Regions from separate parts of the Sporosarcina sp. NPDC096371 genome, predicted to be linked through region 4. Evidence: riboswitches for the same ligand, from Rfam matches in the RefSeq annotation. Region 4 holds a riboswitch; each other region holds the start of a gene.
What was found. Region 4 has a riboswitch for S-adenosylmethionine ahead of metK (methionine adenosyltransferase). Riboswitches for the same ligand answer to the same signal wherever they lie in the genome.
Positions count from the first base shown of each region.

Region 1 (5,596 bases), on a different contig from region 4:
CTTCCCGACAAGTGAATCGTTGCGAAAAGTGGAACCGTGAAATTGGCCACTTTCTCTGATGCACCTGCCTGACGTGCCTGTCTTAATGTCACCGGAATCGTTGCCGCAGAAGACTGCGTACCAACTGCCGTGAAATAAGCCGGCGCCATTGTTTTCATAAGACCGAACGGATTGCGTTTTGACAACGAGCCCGCAACCGTATATTGAAGCGTTAGCATAATTAGATGTAGGGCAATAATCATCACGAACACCACCGCAAATACGGAAAGGACTTTTGATACTTGACCCGTATAAGTCATGTTCAAAAATATACCAAAAATATGAAATGGCAATAACGGAATAATAACATATGAAATTACTTTTTCAATTAACACATGAAATTCGTTGAATACAGCAAGCATTGATTTACTACCGATAGATGCCATCCCAATTCCAAGTACGAATGCGATAAGCAGCGCAGACATCACGCCCATAACCGGTGTCATTTCAAGCTCAAAAAATGAAGTAGCTGCTTCTCTAGTTGCTTCTCCAATACCCCCACTACCAACCTTGTCAATCAAACCAGGCAATAGAGTTGTTGCCGCAAAGAAAGCAATAATACCCGCTACGATTGTTGAAATATAAGCAAATGCCGTTGCTAGCCCAAGGAGTCTACCAGACCCTTTTCCAAGTTCAGCAATCCCAGGTGCGATAAATGCAATAATGATCAATGGTACGATAAAATTAAGAAATCCACCAAAAAGCATATTAAATGTAGCTGCTAGACTAACAAACCCCTCTGCAAAGCCTTCCCCGAATTTTGGAACAAGTAATCCAAGTGCGACTGCAAGTGCAATGGCAATGATGATACGCCATATAAGACCAAGTTTGAACTTCATCCCCGTGTCCTCCTCAAATAAACGTTTGTATTTATTTATTAACAATACCATAATCTTTTCACTATTGTAACCTCTTTTTTTAATTAATTATTTCCATTTATTTTGCCACTCCTTTCATCTATATAATTTGAAATAAAGACCCGCTTCAAATCCCCTCCACAAAAAGGGAACGCTTACAATTAAACCGCGATGAGACGAATTGAACAAATTTATGCACCCCTTGCGAAAGTTATATAAGCAAACACCAAAAGAGATTACTAATCTAGTCCCAAGCTTTTTCGCTCACTTTATTTCCACAAAAAAAACACCGCCGATTTGTTTTTACAAATCAGCGGTGTTGCCAAATTTATTATTTTACGGGAACAATTTCGCCGTTCCACGTTTCTAAGATGAAGTCTTGAATCTCTTGTGATTTCAATACTTCAACCAATGCTTTAATTTCAGGGTTGTTTTCATCGCCTTCTCGTACAGCGATAATATTTACATACGGTGATTCCGAATCCTCCATCGCGATTGAATCTTTAAGTGGATTTAAACCTGCATCTATTGCGAAGTTCGTGTTAATAAGAACCGCATCGCCCTCACCTTGATTGAAAAACTGTGGCAAAATAGCTGGATCGTTTTTCGCATCAAATTTGAGTTTTTTTGGATTTTCAGCGATATCTTTTACTTCAGCTTTGGCTTTGTCGATGCCATCGGCTAGTTTAATAAGTCCTTTTGCTTCAAGCAATGATAACGCGCGCCCGTGATCAGCAACAGAGTTACTCATTAGAATGGTTGCTCCTTCTGGTAGTTCCTCAAGAGATGCATATTCTTTTGAGTAGATACCAATTGGCTCAATATGGATGCCAGCTGCATTGACAAATTTATAGCCGTGATCTGCCATTTGCCCTTCTAGATAAGGAATGTGTTGGAAATAGTTTGCGTCAATTTCACCTGATTCAAGATCCTGGTTCGGGAAAATATAGTCTTGGTATTTTTCGATAACTAGATCCACGCCTTTTTCTTTCAACAAAGGCTTCGCCTCTTCAAGAATGATGGCATGCGGCGTATTAGAAGCGCCAATCTTAAGTTCCGTTAATTCCTCTTTTTCTCCATTGCCACTTTGGTTACTTTTCCCGCCGTCGTCTTTTGTACCACACGCAGCAAGTGCAAGCACAAGTACTGCCAATAAAATCCCTGTTAATAGTTTTTTCATTTTACTATCTCCCCTTTTCTATGTTGTTTATAATTGCGACTTCGTATGTTTAGCGCTTATCTGATTTCTTCACTGCGAAATCTCCAATGATCTGGAGAACGAACACAATTATTAAAATAATAATCGTCGAGACGAACGTGACATCCCCCCGACTTCGTTGGAACCCTTCCATATAAGCAAGCGTTCCAAGACCACCCGCACCAATAAAACCTGCCATTGCTGTGTACCCAACAAGCGCAATAGCCGTCACTGTTATTCCAGAAAGAAGGGCTGGCTTTGACTCAGGAAGAAGAACTTTGAAAATAATCGTCTTCGTTTTTGCCCCCATCGATTTTGCCGCCTCAATAACACCTTTATCAATTTCTTGGAATGCTATTAATACCATTCTTGCGTAAAATGGAGCCGCCCCGATAATAAGTGCCGGCAATGCTGCTTCCGGTCCACGAATGGTTCCAATCAAGAGTTTGGTAACCGGGATTAACAAAATAATTAATATAATGAAAGGGATGGACCTGAATATATTAACAAAAGCTCCTGTAAGGGTATACGTTAGCTTGTTTGCCCATAATTGACGCGGGCTTGAAAGAAACAATACTATACCTAGAGCAAGCCCAATCACAAATGTGAAAATGGTCGAAAGCGCCGTCATATAAAGTGTTTCTAAGGTTGCTTCCCACATCACTTCCCAATCAACATTCGGAAAAAGGTTCTCAATCATTTCCAAGCACCTCCGTCTGAACATCTTGCGCATGTAAGTATTGAATCGCTTCTTCGATTTCACGTTCATCCCCGACAAGTTGGAGAATGAGCGTACCGTAGGCGCCTCCACGAGTATGTGAAATATTCCCTTGCACAATATTCACATCGACATCAAATTTCCGAATCAGACTGGCCAATACTGGTTGCTCCGTCCGCTCGCCAACAAAGACAAGTTTGATTAGCGTACCGGAAGACAGTTCTTGCTTAATATGTGCGACCGCCTGTTTGACTTCTGTAGATTCAGTTACTTGCGATACAAATCGTTTGGTAATCGGTTCTTGTGGCGATTGGAAGACATCAAGGACATTGCCGATTTCGACGACTTTCCCCGCCTCCATGACCGCCACGCGATGACAAATCTTCCGAATGACATGCATTTCATGTGTAATCAGGACAATCGTTAAGCCAAGCCTTTCATTGATACCCGTGAGAAGTTCAAGTATCGCATCTGTTGTTTCAGGATCAAGGGCAGATGTCGCTTCGTCACAAAGTAACACTTCAGGGTCATTCGCAAGTGCCCGGGCAATCCCGACGCGTTGCTTCTGCCCACCTGATAACTCTGAAGGATAGGCATTTTCCCGACCCGACAAACCGACTAAGTCAATTAGTTCATTGACTTTCCGCTCACGTTCCGCCTTGCGCACGCCCGCAATTTCGAGTGGGAAGGCAATATTGTCCCTCACAGTCCGTGACCAAAGGAGGTTGAAATGTTGAAAAATCATACTTACTTTTTGTCGCGCGGCCCGCAACTCCTTCCCTTTAATAGAAGAAATTTCTCGGCCACCTATTGTCACATTCCCTGATGTAGGCGTTTCTAACCCGTTCAGCAGGCGAATCAACGTACTTTTTCCCGCTCCACTATAACCGATGATTCCAAATATTTCACCCTCGGCTATATCCAGTGAAACATTCTCGACTGCAGATATACTAACTGGTCCTGCACCAAACCGTTTATGAACATCCGTTAAACGAATCATCTTCTTCACCTCACTAAGTTGTTTATACATTATTTTTTCAATATAAAAAGCCTTCCTGCAGACTGGCAGAAAGGCTTGACGTTATCAATAAATAAACGTTCGTCCAATCTCTCATCTGTCAAAGCAATTGCTTTGTGTGATTTGGCACCATTTCACTTTCGTGACGGTTGCCGGGCTTCATAGGGCACTATCCCTCCACCTCTCTTAATAAGAGCGACCTATTCAATTAAATACTAGTTCAAATGCTATCATAAGACTGCACGAGTTGTCAATCGATTTTCTCAAGAAGGTATGGAACTGACTGGAACGCATAGATTTTATGTTGCACAACCCCATCCTTCTGGATAAGCAGACAAGGGACACTTTCGATTTCGTAATCCATTGCCAAGTCTTGTACATAATTCAAATCTGCCTTGCCAATCGGCATATCCGGCTTCATTACCGAAATGACTTCCATCATTTTAGAAGCAACAGCACACGTTCCGCACATCGGTGTATATAAATAATATGCTGCAGAGGGTGACTCTTGCACAACTTGTTCCCATTGTTCACGTGACCATATCTCCATTGTTTATAGACCGTCCTTTAAAGTAAAAAATTTGGCTGCACATTAAAGTTCGCCTCAAGTAATATCGTAGCAAGCACTTTGTAGGGGGTTGTTTCAACTTCCCTGTAAACCTTTTCCGTATATAAATGAATGGCGGCAGGAAACTCCCTTTTGAATAACGTTCGAATCTTATCACCCGATTCATCTGCATCGACAAAGACATATAACTCATGTTGTTCATAGGGCGCAAGCAATTCTTCGAGTCGATAAGGGCTGACTGTTCCATTCGTACAAATAATATCAACAGGCTCGGCAAGGATTCGTGCAAGACGCTTACGATCCTGGCCCCCTTCAACAATAATCACTTTGTCATATGCCACAAGGATTCCTCCCGCTCCATTTTATGGTTCAAAAAAACGCCGGAGCGATACCAGCGTTTTTTTGGGAAAATTATTCTCCGACTGTCATTTTTTCATATGCTTCAGCGGACATCAATGCATCTACTTCAGATGCATCAGATGGTTCAACAACGATCATCCATGCATTTTCGTATGGAGATTCGTTAACGAACTCAGGGCTATCTTCAAGTCCTTCGTTCACTTCAACAACTTTACCGCTAATTGGTGCGTAAAGTTCTGATACTGTCTTAACTGATTCAACGCTTCCGAAAGGCTCGTCCGCTTTGATTTCGTCACCAACAGATGGAAGTTCAACGAAAACGATATCGCCAAGTTCAGATTGTGCGAAATGTGTAATTCCGATGCGGAAGTTACCGCCTACTTCTTGTACCCATTCATGTTCTTCAGAATAACGCAGATCTTTTGGTGTGCTCATTCCGTACCCCTCCAAAAATAGTATTTCATTCAATTCAATTTTGGCATATTTCAAGACTAATGACAAGGTCTGTCATCAGTTTGTCCATATGTTGTCGAATTCTTCTTCCTTGAAGCCAACAGTCACTTTACCTTCACCGAAAACTAGCGGCCTTTTTATTAACATGCCGTCAGATGATAGCAAGCTAATCTTCTCTTCATCCGTCATAGTAGGCAATTTGTCTTTCAAATTTAGTTCCCTATACTTCGTACCACTGACGTTGAAAAACTTCTTCAATTCCAAGCCAGATACCGCAATGATGTTACGAAGTTCCTCGGCTGTTGGAGGAGCTTCCGCAATGTTTACCTCTTGAAAATTCAAGCCTTTCGTTTCAAGCCATGCCTTTGCTTTTCTGCACGTTCCA
Region 1 is NZ_JBIWFE010000005.1:291,861-297,456, reverse strand. Features, by position in the region: gene ACIQ0H_RS15250 (dicarboxylate/amino acid:cation symporter) at 1-878, opposite strand, end outside; gene ACIQ0H_RS15245 (MetQ/NlpA family ABC transporter substrate-binding protein) at 1,228-2,076, opposite strand; gene ACIQ0H_RS15240 (methionine ABC transporter permease) at 2,126-2,794, opposite strand; gene ACIQ0H_RS15235 (methionine ABC transporter ATP-binding protein) at 2,787-3,812, opposite strand; SAM riboswitch class I at 3,921-4,026, opposite strand; gene ACIQ0H_RS15230 (thioredoxin family protein) at 4,081-4,380, opposite strand; gene ACIQ0H_RS15225 (toprim domain-containing protein) at 4,398-4,739, opposite strand; gene gcvH (glycine cleavage system protein GcvH) at 4,810-5,193, opposite strand; gene ACIQ0H_RS15215 (arsenate reductase family protein) at 5,269-5,596, opposite strand, start outside.
Region 1: it holds a riboswitch for S-adenosylmethionine, as region 4 does, so the genes downstream of both, ACIQ0H_RS15235 (methionine ABC transporter ATP-binding protein) here and metK (methionine adenosyltransferase) in region 4, are expected to answer to the same signal.

Region 2 (5,596 bases), on a different contig from region 4:
TACAGTGCCGAAACCGAGTATAGCGACTTTGATTGACGGCATATCGCCACCTCCATAAATTGTGTAATCATAAATCCCCATTTTTCAAACTCTGTCGAAAAACCTGCATGCCCATATTCTGTATTAATCAAAATATAGCTAGAATCTTCAACAAGACGTGTAAACGCCTGAATATCTGCCGTTGGATAAATCACATCATGCGTAAACGCGAGTGCAACTACTTTTGCCGATATTTGACGGGCAGCACTTACAACGCCACCCCGTCCGCGACCGATATCATGCGTATTCATGGCGCGGAGTAGTGTGTAATAACTATTAGGATCAATTCGTTTCACCAAAGCGGGGCCTGTATAATTACGCTCGTTAAAACCCGCATCACGACCAATTGCATGTAAACCAGCTCCGTACGCACCAAGCGTCGGCGTGACGGCCATTGGTATGAGAAGATCCATATCCTCTGCATATAAGATGCCCCATTCAAGTACCTGCATGCCCCCCAGTGCCGCACCAATAACTGCTCGCAGTCGCCGGATCCCCAACTCCGTCAGTGCCTTACGTTCCGCATGTACCATATCCCGGATTGTTACCTCTGGAAATAAGTCACCATACAATTCACCCGTAGATGGATTAACAGTTGTTGGCCCAGTTGACCCCTCGCAACCTCCAAGACTATTAAAAGAAATGACGGAATACTTGCTAGTATCAATACTCTTTCCTCGACCCACAAGGCCACTCCACCAGCCTGGATCTTCTGTCGTCCCGACTGTATACTGATTTCCCGTCAATGCGTGGCAAACAAGGACAGTTTGCGCCTCAGGTCTGCCTATTCTTTCATAGGCTAGCTGGACATTTTCCAATAGAATGCCCGACTCCAATCGTAGATTCCCAATGTTCACAATTCCTGTCCCCATGTTCGTCACGCTCCTTCTTTTTCATCCAATCCGTCTCACGCGATAACCGGCGCGGCCTTGTCAATCGCCTGCGCAAGATCCGCAATGATATCATCAATCGATTCAAGCCCAACAGACAAGCGAATCAATTCCTCTTTTACACCTGCATTTTCAAGATCTTCAGCCGACAATTGCTGATGCGTCGTTGAAGCTGGGTGAATAATAAGTGATTTTGCATCTCCCACATTGGCAACATGCGACCAAATCGTAACGTTATCAATCAACTTACGACCCGCTTCACGCCCCCCTTTAATACCGAAAACGATAATCGAGCCGAAACCATTTTTCAAATACTTTTCCGCGTTACTATGTGATGGGTGGTCTTGATGACCTGTATACGTTACCCATTCCACAGACGGATGCTGCTTCAAATAATTTGCCACTTTCATAGCATTTTCATTATGTTTTTCCACTCGTAAATGTAATGTTTCAAGACCTTGCAAGAAAGCGAATGCATTGTCTGGGCTCAGGCATGGTCCAAAGTCACGCAATGCCTGCACACGTAGTTTTGTCGCAAATGCCGCACCTGCCGCGTCAATCCCATAACGAAGCCCATGATACGTTTCATCCGGCTCAGTAAACCCAGGGAACCTCCCTTGTGTCCAGTCAAATTTTCCAGCGTCGACAGCGATACCACCGATTGACGTCCCATGTCCGCCAATCCATTTCGTTGCAGAATGAATGACAACGTCTGCCCCGTAGTCGATCGGATTCGAACCATACGGTGACGGGAATGTATTATCAATTAGCAACGGAAGTCCATTCTCATGTGCAATGTTGGCAACAGCTTCAATATCAAGAACATGAAGGCTTGGGTTGCCAATCGTTTCAGCAAAAACTGCTTTTGTTTTATCCGTAATAGCCGCACGGAAGTTTTCAGGATCTGTTGCATCCACAAATTTCACATTGATGCCATAGCGTGGAAGTGACACGGCAAACAAGTTATACGTACCGCCATATAAATTGCTTGCTGCGACAATTTCATCACCAGCGCCTGCGATATTTAAAATTGAAAACGCAATCGCTGCCATTCCCGAAGATAATGCAACTGCCGCCGTTCCCCCTTCTAGTAAAGCAACGCGCTTTTCAAACACATCGACTGTCGGATTCATAATACGACTATAAATATTACCTGGTTCTTTCAAAGCAAATAGATTTTGTGCATGCTCCGTGTCTCGGAATGCGAATGAACTCGTTTTGTAGATAGGTACTGCACGTGATCCCGTTACTGGGTCTGGCACTTGCCCACCGTGTAGTAGAAGCGTTTCAGGTTGAAGTTTTGTCATTGTCATTACCTCCAGTATTTTTTTAAGGTGATTGTATGCGGAGGCGTCGGGGATATTTTTGGAAAAAAGAAATAACCCCCTTCGCTTAAGAAGAGGGTTATGCTTTCGCTTATTCCTCCTCTTATCTTTCAGACCGTTTGCACGAATCTGTAGGAAGTAGCACCTGTGCAAGTTGGTCACTTGCCGGTTGCCGGGCATCGCAGGGCCTAGTCCCTCCGCCGCTCTTGATAAGAGTTTGATAGATTTAGTTTTTCATCTTGTGGAGTAGTATAGGTGAATTCCCAATACAATGTCAAGTGTTTATTGAAAATCTTTTCTGAAACTTATATTTAATTCAAAATGCTATAATTTAAGTAATCATTCATTTGGAGGAATTGTTATGTGGTTGTGGATTGTAAGCGTCATTATTTTGGGCTATGCAATTGGATGCCTGCATGGTTCGGTTGTTGCACAGATGATTTCAGGCATTAATCTAAAAGAAACTGGGGTTAAAAATGCGGGCGCTTCGAACGCCACAATTGTGCTAGGGAAAAAGTTTGGTGCGCTCGTTGCAGCGATAGACATCGGAAAAGGTGTACTGGCTATAATACTTGCACACAGAATCGTAGTAAACGCAGGATTGCCGACCGATCAGATTTCATTGTTATTATTCGCCGCAGGTGCCGCAACGGTCATTGGGCATAACTTTCCTTTTTACATGCAGTTCAATGGCGGTAAAGGAACGGCGACTATCATTGGCGTGCTCCTTGCCCTTGATTGGCGCTTCGGACTCGTTGCATTTACGTTGTTGGTTATTGTAGCGATTGTGACAGATTTTCTTGTGTTCGGAGTTCTAATGCTATATGTGACATTCTTCGCCCTAGCATTTTGGTCAGACGGCTACTGGCCCGTTGTCGTTGCGACTTTATTATTCATGCTTGCCATTTGGAAACATATCGAGAATTTCCAGCGGATGAAGAACGGTAGTGAAAAACGGGTGTTGGCAGTATTTAAAAAGAAATAGTTAACAACGAAAAAATCGGTCCGCACCATCATTTGGCGAAACCGTTTTTTTCGTTTATTTAAAAATCTAGCCAAATTTTAATAGCCGTCCCCAAAATAAGAATGGCCAATAGCCACTGCAATACTTTCGTATTTATCTTTTGTCCAACTTTCGCTCCAAGGGGTGCCGCCAGTATACTTGCAATAATCATAATAACCGCGGGCCCATAAAGTACTTGGTCCGTCGTTATCTTACCGATTGTCGACCCGATGGAAGAGATGAACGTAATCGCGAGTGACGTTGCAATTGTCATGCGCGTCGGGATTTTCAAGACGACAAGCATAATTGGCACAAGAATGAACGCTCCGGCTGCGCCGACAACTCCTGCCCCAATTCCGACAATAAACGCCAATACTGCAGCCAACCACTTATTAAAAGTCACTTGATCGACCGGAATATCATCCAACCCTTTTTTCGGGACGAACATCATGATTGCAGCAATTGTCGCCAATAGGCCATAGACCAGATTGATAGATCCCTCAGACATTAAATCAGATCCATACCCACCTATAAAACTCCCGATTAAAATACTGGATCCCATGTACAAAATGAGTGTTTTATTAATATAACCGCTTTTACGGTATGCCCACACACCCGAAATGGTTGCGAAAAACACTTGAATGGCACTGATGCCTGATACTTCATGGGCAGTGAAAGCCGCCATGCCAAGAAGCGGTGGAATATAGAGCAGCATTGGATATTTTATAATCGAACCGCCAATGCCCACCATGCCCGAAATGAACGAGCCGATAAATCCAATTAAAAATAGCGTGATGATAAACGTAATATCCATCACATTTCCTCCTTTCAAAAGAAGAAAGGATATCCTTTACCTGGATACCCCTCCGTTTTGCGTTAGCCTTTTTTAATCCAAAACGTAAAGACGCCAGCTTCTTCCGTATGCTGCACTAAATCATGACCACCTGATTTTGACCACGCAGTCAAATCTGCGACGGACCCTTTGTCAGTAGCCTGGATTTCAAGTACTTCCCCCGTCTCCATTTCTTTCATTACCTTTCTTGCACGTACCACCGGCATTGGACAAGCCAATCCCTTTGCGTCTAATACTTTGTTTGCGTTCATCAAAATCTCTCCTTTTTTCTAATTATAGAATTCCTTCAAGCACGCTTAATCTCTATCATTATCGAACTGCACAACGATTCGGTCCGATTTCCATTTCACGTTGTGTTTCTTCGTCAGGGGAAATCTGCCCCATATTTGTTCGGCGTATTTCTTGGTATGCGTTCGGTTGGGGAGGTAAATTCCCCGTCACTAACTGCCTAAATTCCGCCTCGTCTTGAATGTTTAAACCGTGATTGTGGGCAAATAGGGTGCCCAGTTTCTCAGACACGCTCCCATCCTCATTCAACTCTTTGATGATCATGAAATGCGCAGGAAGAACGATGAGCTCCTCAGATAATTGTTTATATCTTGTGTACAACGATTCCCGTAAATCACCCACCCAATCTTCTGCCAGCCCCGCAAGATCCGGACGTCCGATGGAATCAATGAACAAAATATCCCCGGATAATAAATACGCATCATCTACAATGAACGACGTGGACCCAATCGTATGCCCCGGGGAGTACAACGGCTGAATCGCAATCGTCGTATTGCCAAGTGTTAGCGTACGTCCCTCTTCCAGTGCTTCATAAGCAAAGGTCACTTCTTCTGCATCCTTGGGCGGTAGCCAGTACGTTCCATCGACAGCTTCAGCAATTTTGCGACCACCTGAAATATGATCAGCATGGAGATGCGTATCAAGTACATGTGTAATGGTTACATGTAAATCACGCGCAAAATCAATGAATACGTCCGTCATTCGGGTCGCATCAATGATGGCCGCCTCGCCATTTGAAACAATCATATACGACAAACAACCTTTGCCGATTCTGACAAACTGGTACAATTCTCCGCCATTCTTCAAGTCACCGATTTTCACTGGCTCTAAATGTTCACTCCATGCTTTCATACCACCTGCCAAGTAATGAACTGCGCGTCCTTCCTCGGCAATCATTTCCGCGATCATTATCGAAGATCCTTCTTTCGCACAAACAACAACAATATCTAGATCCGTCGGAAGCTGGTCTATTATCTCTTCGACCCCATCGAGCAAATCAAAATAAGGGATATTGAGATACTGTATGTTTTCCCCTTCAATTTTCCAATCGACAACAGCATCTGCATTGCGTACGTCCAAAATGAAGAATGGTTGTTTGCTGACTACTTTTGTGGCAATTTCACTTGCCGTCATTGATGTTACAGACATTTTTCTATACCCCCTATACTATATTTCATTACTTACAAAAGCTTTTCCG
Region 2 is NZ_JBIWFE010000002.1:195,206-200,801, reverse strand. Features, by position in the region: gene ACIQ0H_RS06935 (homoserine O-acetyltransferase family protein) at 1-911, opposite strand, end outside; gene ACIQ0H_RS06940 (homoserine dehydrogenase) at 1-42, opposite strand, end outside; gene ACIQ0H_RS06930 (O-acetylhomoserine aminocarboxypropyltransferase/cysteine synthase family protein) at 947-2,236, opposite strand; SAM riboswitch class I at 2,355-2,470, opposite strand; gene ACIQ0H_RS06925 (glycerol-3-phosphate acyltransferase) at 2,616-3,239, shown strand; gene ACIQ0H_RS06920 (sulfite exporter TauE/SafE family protein) at 3,298-4,071, opposite strand; gene ACIQ0H_RS06915 (sulfurtransferase TusA family protein) at 4,134-4,361, opposite strand; gene ACIQ0H_RS06910 (MBL fold metallo-hydrolase) at 4,420-5,547, opposite strand; gene ACIQ0H_RS06905 (sulfurtransferase TusA family protein) at 5,580-5,596, opposite strand, start outside.
Region 2: it holds a riboswitch for S-adenosylmethionine, as region 4 does, so the genes downstream of both, ACIQ0H_RS06930 (O-acetylhomoserine aminocarboxypropyltransferase/cysteine synthase family protein) here and metK (methionine adenosyltransferase) in region 4, are expected to answer to the same signal.

Region 3 (5,596 bases), on a different contig from region 4:
TTAATAAAGGAGACGAAGCCCATTATCATCGATTTACAACGAGAAAAAGCAAGGCCCTTATGCCTCTAGACAAGGGCCTTGCTTTTCTTTCTAACCTCATGCGACGCATGTGGACAAAATTTTCGTGGAGCGGCCGTGTGCGACTGAAGAAACAACAATCAAGTTACCCACATGTGGATAACCAACATCGAGTGATTTAAAACACCAAATTACCCACATTTGTTGATGATTCACTAACAACTGTTAGCAAGTTCAGCGAACCGATATGGGTTGCAATCTAAGCGTAATACTTGTAACAAAAGGACAAAACACTAAAAATCATATCCACTCCGACAGGATTCCCGGGCGTTTAGCTGCGATCTAAGCAAAGTTAAACTAATCCCTGATCATGTTATAAAAAAGGAAATTTAACACCTTTACGTATGGTAGACGGCATAATAGCTACGATGAGGAAAAACCTTGCTAATGCTAATTAACACGAATTTAACGCTGTTGAAACAAACTTTCATAGGATATTTCGTACAATGAATGAGTACTCTATTTCTGAAAAGAAAGAAGGCATTCTATTGAAAGAAACCATTACTAGCTATGAGAATGTATTAGAGATGTTAGATTCTTTATTGCGTGAACCAACGACGTTTTGGAACGATTTTTATGCTGATCGCGAAAAAGTCATTCCCTTTTTCGCTAACAAGCCCGACGAAAATTTAGTCGCCTATTTCGAGAAAGAACTACTACACCCCGGAAGCGCCCTTGAACTTGGATGCGGTCCTGGTCGAAATGCTATTTACTTAGCTGAACAAGGTTGTACAGTGGATGCAGTGGATTTATCGGAACCATCGTTGCAATGGGCTACTGAACGGGCGCAAGAAAGGAATCTAAGCGTAAACTTCATACACAAAAATATTTTTGATATTACAATTAAGGATGAAACATACGATATCGTCTATGACTCAGGCTGCTTTCATCATATTGCGCCTCATCGAAGAATGGATTATATACATTTAGTTCAAAAAGCTTTAAAACCGGGTGGCTACTTCTCCATTACTTGTTTTGTTCAAGGCGGAGAATTAGGAGGTGCGGACATATCGGATTGGGATGTCTATACATTGCGTAGTTTGAATGGTGGATTAGGTTTTACAGAAGAGAAGTTAAGAATGATCTTTCATGACTTTGAAGAGATAGAAATTCGTAAAATGAAACAGGTAGAACAATCGGATGAAGTATTTGGTGTCGCTGGATTATGGACTGCTTTATTTAGAAGAAAATAAACCGAAACAAAGCGAATGAGCTCTGTTTCGGTTTATTCGTTTTATCCCCAAACTTCTTTTGCAACATCGACGATGAACTTCAACTTCTCCCACTGCTCATCTTCCGTTAATTTATTGCCATGGTGTGTGGAAGCAAAGCCACACTGCGGGCTTAAGCATAATTGTTCAAGTGGCACGTACTTCGCGGCTTCTTGAATGCGGGCTTTAACAGCCTCTTTATCTTCCACTTCTCCGTTTTTCGAAGTGACAACGCCAAGGACAACACTCGCTCCACCACCAGGAATATGTTCTAACGGCTGAAAGTCTCCTGAGCGCTCATCATCATATTCCAAGAAGAAGCCATCCACTTTTTCCTTCGCCAATAATGTTGGTGCGATTAGTGCATAGCTGCCTTCAAACGCCCATGTCGATTGATAGTTTCCGCGGCATAAGTGCGTTGTTACAACTAAGTCTTCCGGTTTTCCTTCCAACACTCCGTTAATGACACGCAATGCCAAGTCAATGAGTTGTTCTCTTGAATATTCTCCGTCATTGAATGGGATATCCGGCGCAGACAATCCAGCAATGTACACATCATCTAGTTGTAAGTAACGCACACCTGCTTCGTAAAATGCGTTGAGTGCATCTTTGTATGCCTGAATAATGTCTTTTGCATAGTCCTCGATATCCGGATAAATATTTACATCACGAATTCCAATATTAAATAGTTGGTTTGGACTTGGAATCGTTTGTTTTGCAACGGCACGACCTCCAACGATTTCGTTAAACTCAATAAAGTCTTTGATGAATGGATGCCCGGGATTAAAAGAGATCTTGCCTGCGTTTCGAACGTTGTATCTTTCTGTTTCAACGCCTTCAAATACATAACCCGTCTCAGGTACGAACCCTTCAATTCCATTTAGATGCTCTAGGAAATCTAAATGCCACCAAGTCCGTCTAAACTCGCCGTCCGTCACAAGTTCCAAGCCAACTTCGATTTGTTTATCAACAATGCGTTTAATTTCCTGTGTTTCGACTTCGCGCAATTGTTGTGCAGTAATCGCACCTTCCTTGAACTCTTTACGTGCTTGGTGCAAATTATCCGGTCGTAGTAAACTTCCAACATGATCTGCTCTAAATGGTGCTTTCGTTAACGTAGTTGATGTGTTTGTCATCGGCAATTCCTTCTTTCTATTTTTAGTAGTTTATTATGATTTTCTTATGTGTAAGCGCAAATGAGCGTTTTTATGGTTCGAACATGTGCACAAATGAGTGCGATTGGTTAGGGAAGAACGCGTATGAGCGAATTCCTTCTTTGTAGGTAAGACAGATGCACGAATGGGTGCAGTACTTTTCTATTAGTTGGTTAGAACCGCGAATGAGCGGGCTTTTTATAGTTATGGCAGTATCGCAAATGAGCGTACTGGGAATCCCGATGCTTTTTCCGGCTTCGGAACGATGTTGAAAATGACTGTGCCCTTTGCAGGCAATTTATCTAGATTCGTTAATAATTCGATTTGGTACGTGTCTTGCTCGAGCACATAATATTCGCCTAGCAGTGCCTGGTTCTTTTGAAAATCAATAGCCGAGTCTGTATCAAATGTTTCATGTCCAACCGCTTTTACTTGTCGTTCTTCGAGTAAAAACTTCAAAGCCTCAAGACCCCAACCGGGTATGCGGTTATTTCCATCGGCATCTTTATTGCAAAACGCCTCGTTATCCGGCCAGCGCTTGCTCCAATCTGTACGCAGTGCCACAAATGTACCTGGCTCAATTCGTCCGTACTGCTCTTCAAATGTCAAAATATCTTCAACGGTTAATGTAAAGTCATGATTTTCATCGGATTCTTTGGATTTATCAATAACGACAAGTGGTAACACTAACTCTTTCAAGCCCAATTCATCCAAATATCTCGTATCTCGAACGAAGTGGATGGGCGCGTCAATATGCGTGCCGTACTGCCCCGCAAATGTAAAGCTCTGTGCAAAAAATCCATCATCATGATCGAACAACGTCGTAAATTTTGCTGCATCAAAGGCTGAAAAATGCGGAGAATCGGGTCCAAAGGTATGCGTTAAATCGACCCACTCTTTCTTTTTTAATAACGTAAGTGCATTCAGTAATTCATTTGACATAAAAATTCCTCCTTTTTTACTTGAAGGTAACAGTCTCCAGAAAGAACAAAAAACCTCTTCTATACTTAAAGAAGAGGTTTTGGCAGTTTCGCTTTTTGCTCTTCTTATCTTCAAGCTACAAGCATTACGCTTGGCTTCTGGAATTAGCACAGTACTTAAAAAGTCTGTTGCTGAGGTATCAAAGGGCCAGTCCCTCCACCTCTCTGGATAAGAAAGTTACGTATTCAGTTATTAGATAGTACAATACAGGCCTTTGAATAGAATGTCAACAGCGAAAGTATAAAATGTTTTTAATTGATAATTTATTAGTTTTGATTAATGCTTCATCTCACTCCGTACTTTCCGGTGCTCGCGGCGAGCAGGTGCTGTTTCAAACAGACTCTTTTCAGCATCCGTTTCAGGATAAATCCCGGGTACTGGAGTTGGTTTGTTATCCTTGTCCATGGCAACCATCGTCAAAAATGATTCGGTTGTCAGTTTCGTTTCACCTGTCAGCAGGTTCATCGAATGAACGGACACGAATACTTCCATCGATGTTCGACCTGTCGAAGTGACGACTGCTTCCAGTTCAAGGACATCTCCAACACGTGCTGATGAAACAAAGTCAACTGAATCGATAGAAGCTGTAACGACCGCTGTTTTTGAATGTTTCATGGCAGCGATATCCGCAATTTCATCGATATATGCGAGCACTTTTCCTCCGAAAATTGTCTGTAGGTGATTCGTATCTGGCGGCAAGACCAGTTTTGTCTGGATCGTGCGTGATTGGCCCATAGGTCTTTTTTCTTGCATATAGCTCTCCCCTTTGCAATTTCATGATAAAAGAAACTTTTCCCTTATATACTTCGTATACATAGTATACACAAACTGGGGGGATTTCAATGATAAATTTCATCGATAAACACTATGAAAAAATCACTTGGTTTATCCTATTACTTGGATTCATATTACTTTTTGTAGCAAATGAATACTTATCAATTGCACTGTTTTCTTACCTGATTATAAAATCCATAAAGTTCCGGAAATCCATTCGGACAACGCTCCAAAAAACGCCTAGAAGTACGATAATTATTTATGCACTTGGTATGATCACATTGATTGTTACAATGACGGTTATCATGCTATACTCCAGTCGTTTCATTCAAAAATATTCAATCTCCATACCATTCCAGTATATTTATATCGTCATTATTCTATTTAGTTCCTTGATCTTTTATATTTGGTTTATGGATTTTTTAGTAAAACTATGGGGTAAGAAACAAGCATCGAACTAAAAATAATTCTTCAACCCAAAGAGGACACCCCCTATAGGAGTGTCCTCTTACACCATATCCGCCAACAGCGCATATACACGCTTCATCTCTTCTTGCATTTTCCACTGATCGACCGAGAGCCAACGACAATGAATAGCATTTCCCTCAAGTCGCGTCATACCAGCTTTCAATCCTTCTTCGACCCGCAATGTTTCCTGCAATGCGCGGATATCGATATCCGCTGCATTAGGTGATACAAGCCAAATCGAACCGACGTATAGCGCTCCTTCAAGAATACCAATACCGCCGTATGCAGCATCTTTCGGTGTAAAGTGCAATGAATCGAAAGCAATTAACTCATCTTCTACAAAAATTTTGAAATTCGACCGGAACGATTGATAGTCAAAAATCTCACCACGTTTTTCACGTCCTGGCGCGACAATTTCACCCCATAATACCGTTGCGTCGCTAGCAATTCGGAGCGTCGTATCCACTTGGAAATTTGCATCAACAAACGGAATCAGTACCTCGGGCATCCACTCCAAGCGCGAGCGTTCCCCAAGATCGACATCGATTGTAAACTTACAAATATCGCCCGGTTGCGTTGGGTAGATTTTTAATGCTGATTGTTGAACCAACCGCACCTTACTATCCGGAGCAATTTTCACTGTAATATCGTTGCGGTCTCCTGACACCATCCCTCCAGACGATTCCATAATATAGACGGTCGCCGTCGGGTCCGTACCTACGTACAATTCCCGGCTCGCCTTTAACGGAGGTTGTTGGTAAACATGTGGCATTCTTGTATAACCTCTTCTTGGTTCGAATACCATGTCCAGTTTACCGTGATGGATATATCGTGACGGCTTATGCATTTGAACCAGCGGAATCCGCACCTTCCAATAACATGCTGTGCTTGATCCAGTTTACGACTTTATCAACGTTCTTCTGTGAACGT
Region 3 is NZ_JBIWFE010000004.1:351,151-356,746, forward strand. Features, by position in the region: gene ACIQ0H_RS13240 (class I SAM-dependent methyltransferase) at 567-1,271, shown strand; gene ACIQ0H_RS13245 (5-methyltetrahydropteroyltriglutamate--homocysteine S-methyltransferase) at 1,313-2,425, opposite strand; gene ACIQ0H_RS13250 (cyclase family protein) at 2,648-3,385, opposite strand; SAM riboswitch class I at 3,487-3,599, opposite strand; gene ACIQ0H_RS13255 (acyl-CoA thioesterase) at 3,701-4,177, opposite strand; gene ACIQ0H_RS13260 (hypothetical protein) at 4,267-4,659, shown strand; gene ACIQ0H_RS13265 (urease accessory protein UreD) at 4,707-5,513, opposite strand; gene ureG (urease accessory protein UreG) at 5,506-5,596, opposite strand, start outside.
Region 3: it holds a riboswitch for S-adenosylmethionine, as region 4 does, so the genes downstream of both, ACIQ0H_RS13250 (cyclase family protein) here and metK (methionine adenosyltransferase) in region 4, are expected to answer to the same signal.

Region 4 (5,596 bases):
ATAAAGCCTGTGAATGCCGCATTCACCCAAAATGGTTTATATGTCCGAAACCAACGCCAGGATATGAATGCAAAAATCATCAAAATGTAACAGTAGAACCTTATCTTATTAATTGCTTCGTACGGTGTAGCATTGGTGAATAAATAGATTTCAAAGACTGCCGTCAAAATAATCAAATAGATATATGGAATATTCTTTTTATATTTTTTAACGGTTTGATTCATATACTCACCAACTTCTTTAGTAGTTAAAATTGGTTATGCTTAAATGGCGTTGATCTTAAGCCTTCTTTTAAAGTTAGACGGGTCAAATCCTCTTAATGTTTCAAAACTTATTCTATTATAACAAGTGTTAAATCTTATACCGATTTTTATTAAATATCAACAATCCTTACGAAAACAACCTAAAAAAAAGCACAGCAAGCGGGATAGCCCCACTTGCTGTGCTTTCTTTAATTCTATTACTGTCCTGCTTGTTCTTTCAACGCAGCAGCTCTATCAGTCTGCTCCCATGGTAAATCGATGTCTGTACGACCGAAGTGACCATACGCAGCAGTTTGTTTGTAAATTGGACGACGTAGGTCAAGCATTTTAATGATGCCGGCTGGACGTAGATCGAATAATCCACGTACAAGCTCAACTAATTTGCTTTCCGCTACTGTGCCTGTTCCGAATGTATCGATTGAAATCGATACAGGTTGCGCTACGCCAATTGCATAGGCAAGTTGCACTTCACAACGGTCTGCAAGTTCTGCAGCCACGATGTTTTTTGCAACATAACGAGCTGCATAAGAAGCCGAACGGTCGACTTTTGTTGCATCTTTCCCAGAGAACGCGCCGCCACCATGACGTGCGTAGCCACCGTATGTGTCAACGATGATCTTGCGGCCTGTTAGACCCGCATCCCCTTGTGGTCCACCGATTACAAAGCGGCCTGTCGGGTTAATGAAGTATTTTGTATTGTCGTCAATCAATTCGGCTGGTACAACCGCGCCAATGACAACTTCTTTTATATCACGCTGAATTTGCTCAAGCGTCACTTCTGGATGATGTTGCGTTGAAATGACGATTGTATCAATTCGTACTGGATTATTGTCGTCATCGTACTCTACTGTTACTTGCGTTTTCCCATCAGGGCGTAAGTAATCTAGCGTCTCGTCTTTACGTACTTGTGCAAGACGGCGTGAAAGTTTGTGCGCTAGGCTAATTGGAAGTGGCATAAGTTCTGGTGTTTCATTACAAGCATAACCGAACATCAAACCTTGGTCACCTGCACCAATTGCTTCAAGTTCATCGTCTGTCATAGAACCTTCGCGCGCTTCAAGTGCTTGGTCAACGCCCGCAGCAATGTCAGCTGATTGTTCGTCAATCGCAGTAAGGACTGCAGATGTCTCCCAATCGAAACCAAATTTAGCACGTGTGTAACCAATTTCTTTAACCGTTTCACGAACTACTTTTGGAATATCCACATACGTTGACGTTGTAATTTCCCCCGCAACAAGGACAAGTCCTGTTGTAATGGTAGTTTCACATGCCACACGTGCATTTGGATCTTCTGCAATAATCGCATCTAAAATGGCATCCGAGATCTGGTCACACATTTTATCCGGATGTCCCTCTGTTACTGATTCTGATGTAAATAGTCGACGATTTGTCATGTTAGTTCCTCCTTATATCCTACGAGATTGATACGGTACTCATATGTCCCATGTAGAGTCCCATTCCTATAGGAAATGAAACTACAAGCCACTGCGAGCTCTATACACGAGGATAAAGGGCGATATCATATAAAAAGCCCTTCACTCACGTATTAACTACATGAGTGAAGGGCATGATTTCAAAAGCACCTTTCACTCTTATCATACAAGACATCCGCCGGAGGCATTATCTGAATTCAGATAAACGTCTTGCTACAGGTTTGGCACCTTCGCGCAGACACCATGTCTATGCAGGTTGCCGGGTTTCATAGGGCCTGACCCCTCCACCAGCTCGGGATAAGAGTATCCGTTCAAGTATCCATATTACGAAAAACAGCGATATTTGTCAATTCTTTTTAGCTTTTCGCATATAATTAGTTGCAGTTTGAATTAGTATAGACTATTATTCTTAATGTGTTATACTAATTCAAAGAATGTGATGTCACCCAAACTGATTGGGACTATACGCAAAGGATGGTACATAATTATGATATCAGCGAAAATTGGCGACGAATTGAAGGATCTTCTTTTAGGAAAAAACGTGAACGTACAGCTTTCTGTTCCACAACTTGTTGAAAAAGCAACAGCACGCGGGGAGGCACAACTTACCGCGGATGGTGCAGTCACGGCTCAAACAGGCAAGTATACAGGGCGCTCTCCTAAAGATAAGTATATCGTCGAGGAAGCGTCTTCTAAAGACAAGATCGATTGGGGTAGCGTCAATCGTCCAATCTCTTCCGAAATTTTCGATTCATTATATAGCAAGGTCATTAATCATTTAAAAGGCAATGACGAATTATTCGTTTTCAAAGGATTTGCTGGTGCAGACCCGGCTTCACGTCTTGCGATTCAAGTTGTCAATGAGTTTGCATGGCATAACTTGTTCGTTCATAACCTATTCATCCGTCCATCGGAAGAGGAATTGAAGAATCACGAAGCTCAATTTACAATCCTATCAGCTCCTTCTTTCAAAGCAGATCCAGCTGTTGACGGTACCAATTCTGAGACTTTCATCATCGTGTCGATGGAAAAACGTATTGTCTTGATTGGCGGAACTGAATATGCGGGAGAAATGAAAAAATCCATCTTCTCCATCATGAACTACTTGCTTCCTGAAAACGGTATTATGCCGATGCACTGTTCAGCTAACGTTGGAGAAGACGGCGATGTTGCCTTATTCTTCGGTCTTTCTGGTACAGGTAAAACAACGCTTTCTGCTGATGCAGACCGTAAACTAATCGGTGACGATGAGCACGGTTGGTCTGATACGGGTGTGTTCAATATTGAAGGTGGTTGCTACGCTAAATGTATTAATTTATCGCAGGAAAAAGAACCTGAAATCTTTGGCGCCATCCGTTTTGGTTCAGTTTTAGAAAACGTTGTTGTCGATCCTAACACACGTATTCCTAATTACGATGATGGTTCACTGACTGAAAATACGCGTGCAGCTTACCCAATTCAAGCAATCGATAATATTGTTGATCCTTCTGTTGCGGGTCATCCGAAAACAATCGTGTTCTTAACAGCAGACGCGTTCGGTGTATTGCCTCCGATCTCGAAGTTGACGAAAGAACAAGCGATGTACCACTTCCTAAGCGGTTTCACATCGAAACTTGCAGGAACTGAGCGTGGTATTACATCACCAGAAGCTACTTTCTCAACATGCTTCGGTTCACCTTTCTTACCACTCCATGCAACAGTCTATGCTGAAATGCTTGGTAAGAAAATCGATGAGCATGATGCACAAGTATTCCTAGTCAACACTGGCTGGACTGGCGGCGTATATGGCGTTGGTAAACGTATGGATCTGAAACACACACGCGCAATGGTACGTGCAGCACTTGCAGGGACATTAAACAACGTCGAAACAACAACAAACGATGTATTCGGCCTTGAAATGCCAACAGCTATCGACGGCGTTCCAACAGAAGTGTTGAACCCACGCAATGCTTGGACTGATGGTGCTGCTTATGACCAAAAAGCAAATGAATTAGCGGATCTGTTCCGTGAAAACTTCAAAAAGTTCGGTACGGTTTCTGAGGATATTTCTCTCAAAGGTGGACCTACTGCTTAATAATGTAAAACAGTGTAGCACATTTCACGTGTGCTACACTGTTTTTTGTTTATTCCAATATATCCACACTGGCATTTCCATCAAAAAAGCCCTTTATTTCTGCATTAAAAACGATATTCCCTCAATAGTGTCATACTATTAACAATAATCCATCTAGAGTGCTAATCGTTTACATTGTACTATGAACCTGCTTTTTCATTGCCCTTTCCCTCGCATCCATTTACATAAGTCACGAACTAGCATTGTATTCATAACAGGAGGGATGAAATGCGTGTACTCCGGAAAATACCAAGTTCCATAGTCTTTGTCATGTTGCCGAAGAGCATCTTCAAGCAAAACGGCTTGTTGGAAGGATACATTGGTATCTAGCATCCCATGAATGATGAGGATGGGCGCTTCGATATTATTGACACGGAACAGTGCTGTTCGTTCCCGGTATGCATCAGGCATGCTATTCGGTGTACCGCCGATAACCCGCTTCATCATGCGGCGCATATCTTTTCGTTCATTATATGTAAATACGATATCAGAGACCCCTGCCCATGTAACGACTGACGTAATATCATCCCGTAAAATGGCTGTCCAAAGCGCCATAATACCGCCGCGTGAAAAGGCAAATAAGTGAATCCTTTCCGAATTGGTCTTTGGTTGCTGCTTGAGCACATCGACCGCATTCACTGCATCTTGCCGATCGGCACCCGCGAATTCGTCTCGACCCTCGCCTCCACGATTGCCGCGGTAATAAGGGGCAAACACAACAAATCCTTGCGATGCGAATTGGGCAATACGCGCAGGACGTACCATGCCAACATGCTGCATGCCGCCTCGTAAGTATAGGATTCCTTCATAATTTCCTTCTGCAATAGGTTCCGCTAACAGCCCTTTGACCTTCAAACCATCCGACCAATAGGTGATTTCCTCCAGCGCAATGGAAGGGTTTGGTGAAGGATAAGGCCTGCGATGAAAGATGATGCCATCATGATTCATGCCTTTCAACCCACTCTCTAATCGTTTCCATACCCGTCCCTTTCATATGAAAACTCAATTCCTCACACTGATCCAACTCATCGCTTGTCAGCCACATTGCGCCTTCCGTTTCATGAAGTGTTGGCTGTTCATCAATCTGGGCAACTTTCGCTGTAAACACCGCCTTACAAAATGTACTGTCACTTTGCACAATATATTCAGCTACTTTAACCAAATCCTGAATCGTTACGCCCGTTTCCTCAATCGTCTCACGGATGGCTGCTTCCTCGATGGACTCTCCTGGTTCCGCCTTCCCACCAGGAAACTCCACCCCTCGGATGGAATGTCGTGTAAGTAACCATTTTCCACTTTGTTTCAATACAACAAGTACATGCCGAGCTTCCATTCCAAGATGATTATCCCCGAATGTTAGCTCCACACGTCCTCCGTTCACATCACTAAATGTAAGAATTCCCATCACATCCTTTCGTTTAGTTTAACGAAAGTACGGTAATTTCTCAATGAACTGTTTCGACTTGGTATCCGTAAACTCATGGATGAGCGCATAGATCTTCATCATCCGATTATCCACATCCTCACTACCACTAGCATCCTGAAAACGTAAGAGCGGCAAATGGCTCTTCAGAAAGTTTCGATATTCAATTTGATCGACCTGTATGAAAAGGCGATCAAAAATAGGCACGTACTCCCTTGCCACCTCTACCTCGTACTCCCACGGTGAATCATCTGGATGATGATACACTTGCTGGTTGACAACTGAAACGTACATTTTATATTTCTCCATACAAAACCATCCTTTTTTCTTTTTAGGATGTTCAATCAAAACAAAAACATGCATC
Region 4 is NZ_JBIWFE010000008.1:181,209-186,804, forward strand. Features, by position in the region: gene ACIQ0H_RS18455 (hypothetical protein) at 1-224, opposite strand, end outside; gene metK (methionine adenosyltransferase) at 461-1,657, opposite strand; SAM riboswitch class I at 1,881-2,000, opposite strand; gene pckA (phosphoenolpyruvate carboxykinase (ATP)) at 2,184-3,770, shown strand; gene ACIQ0H_RS18470 (alpha/beta hydrolase family protein) at 3,966-4,757, opposite strand; gene ACIQ0H_RS18475 (NUDIX domain-containing protein) at 4,747-5,214, opposite strand; gene ACIQ0H_RS18480 (transposase) at 5,233-5,541, opposite strand.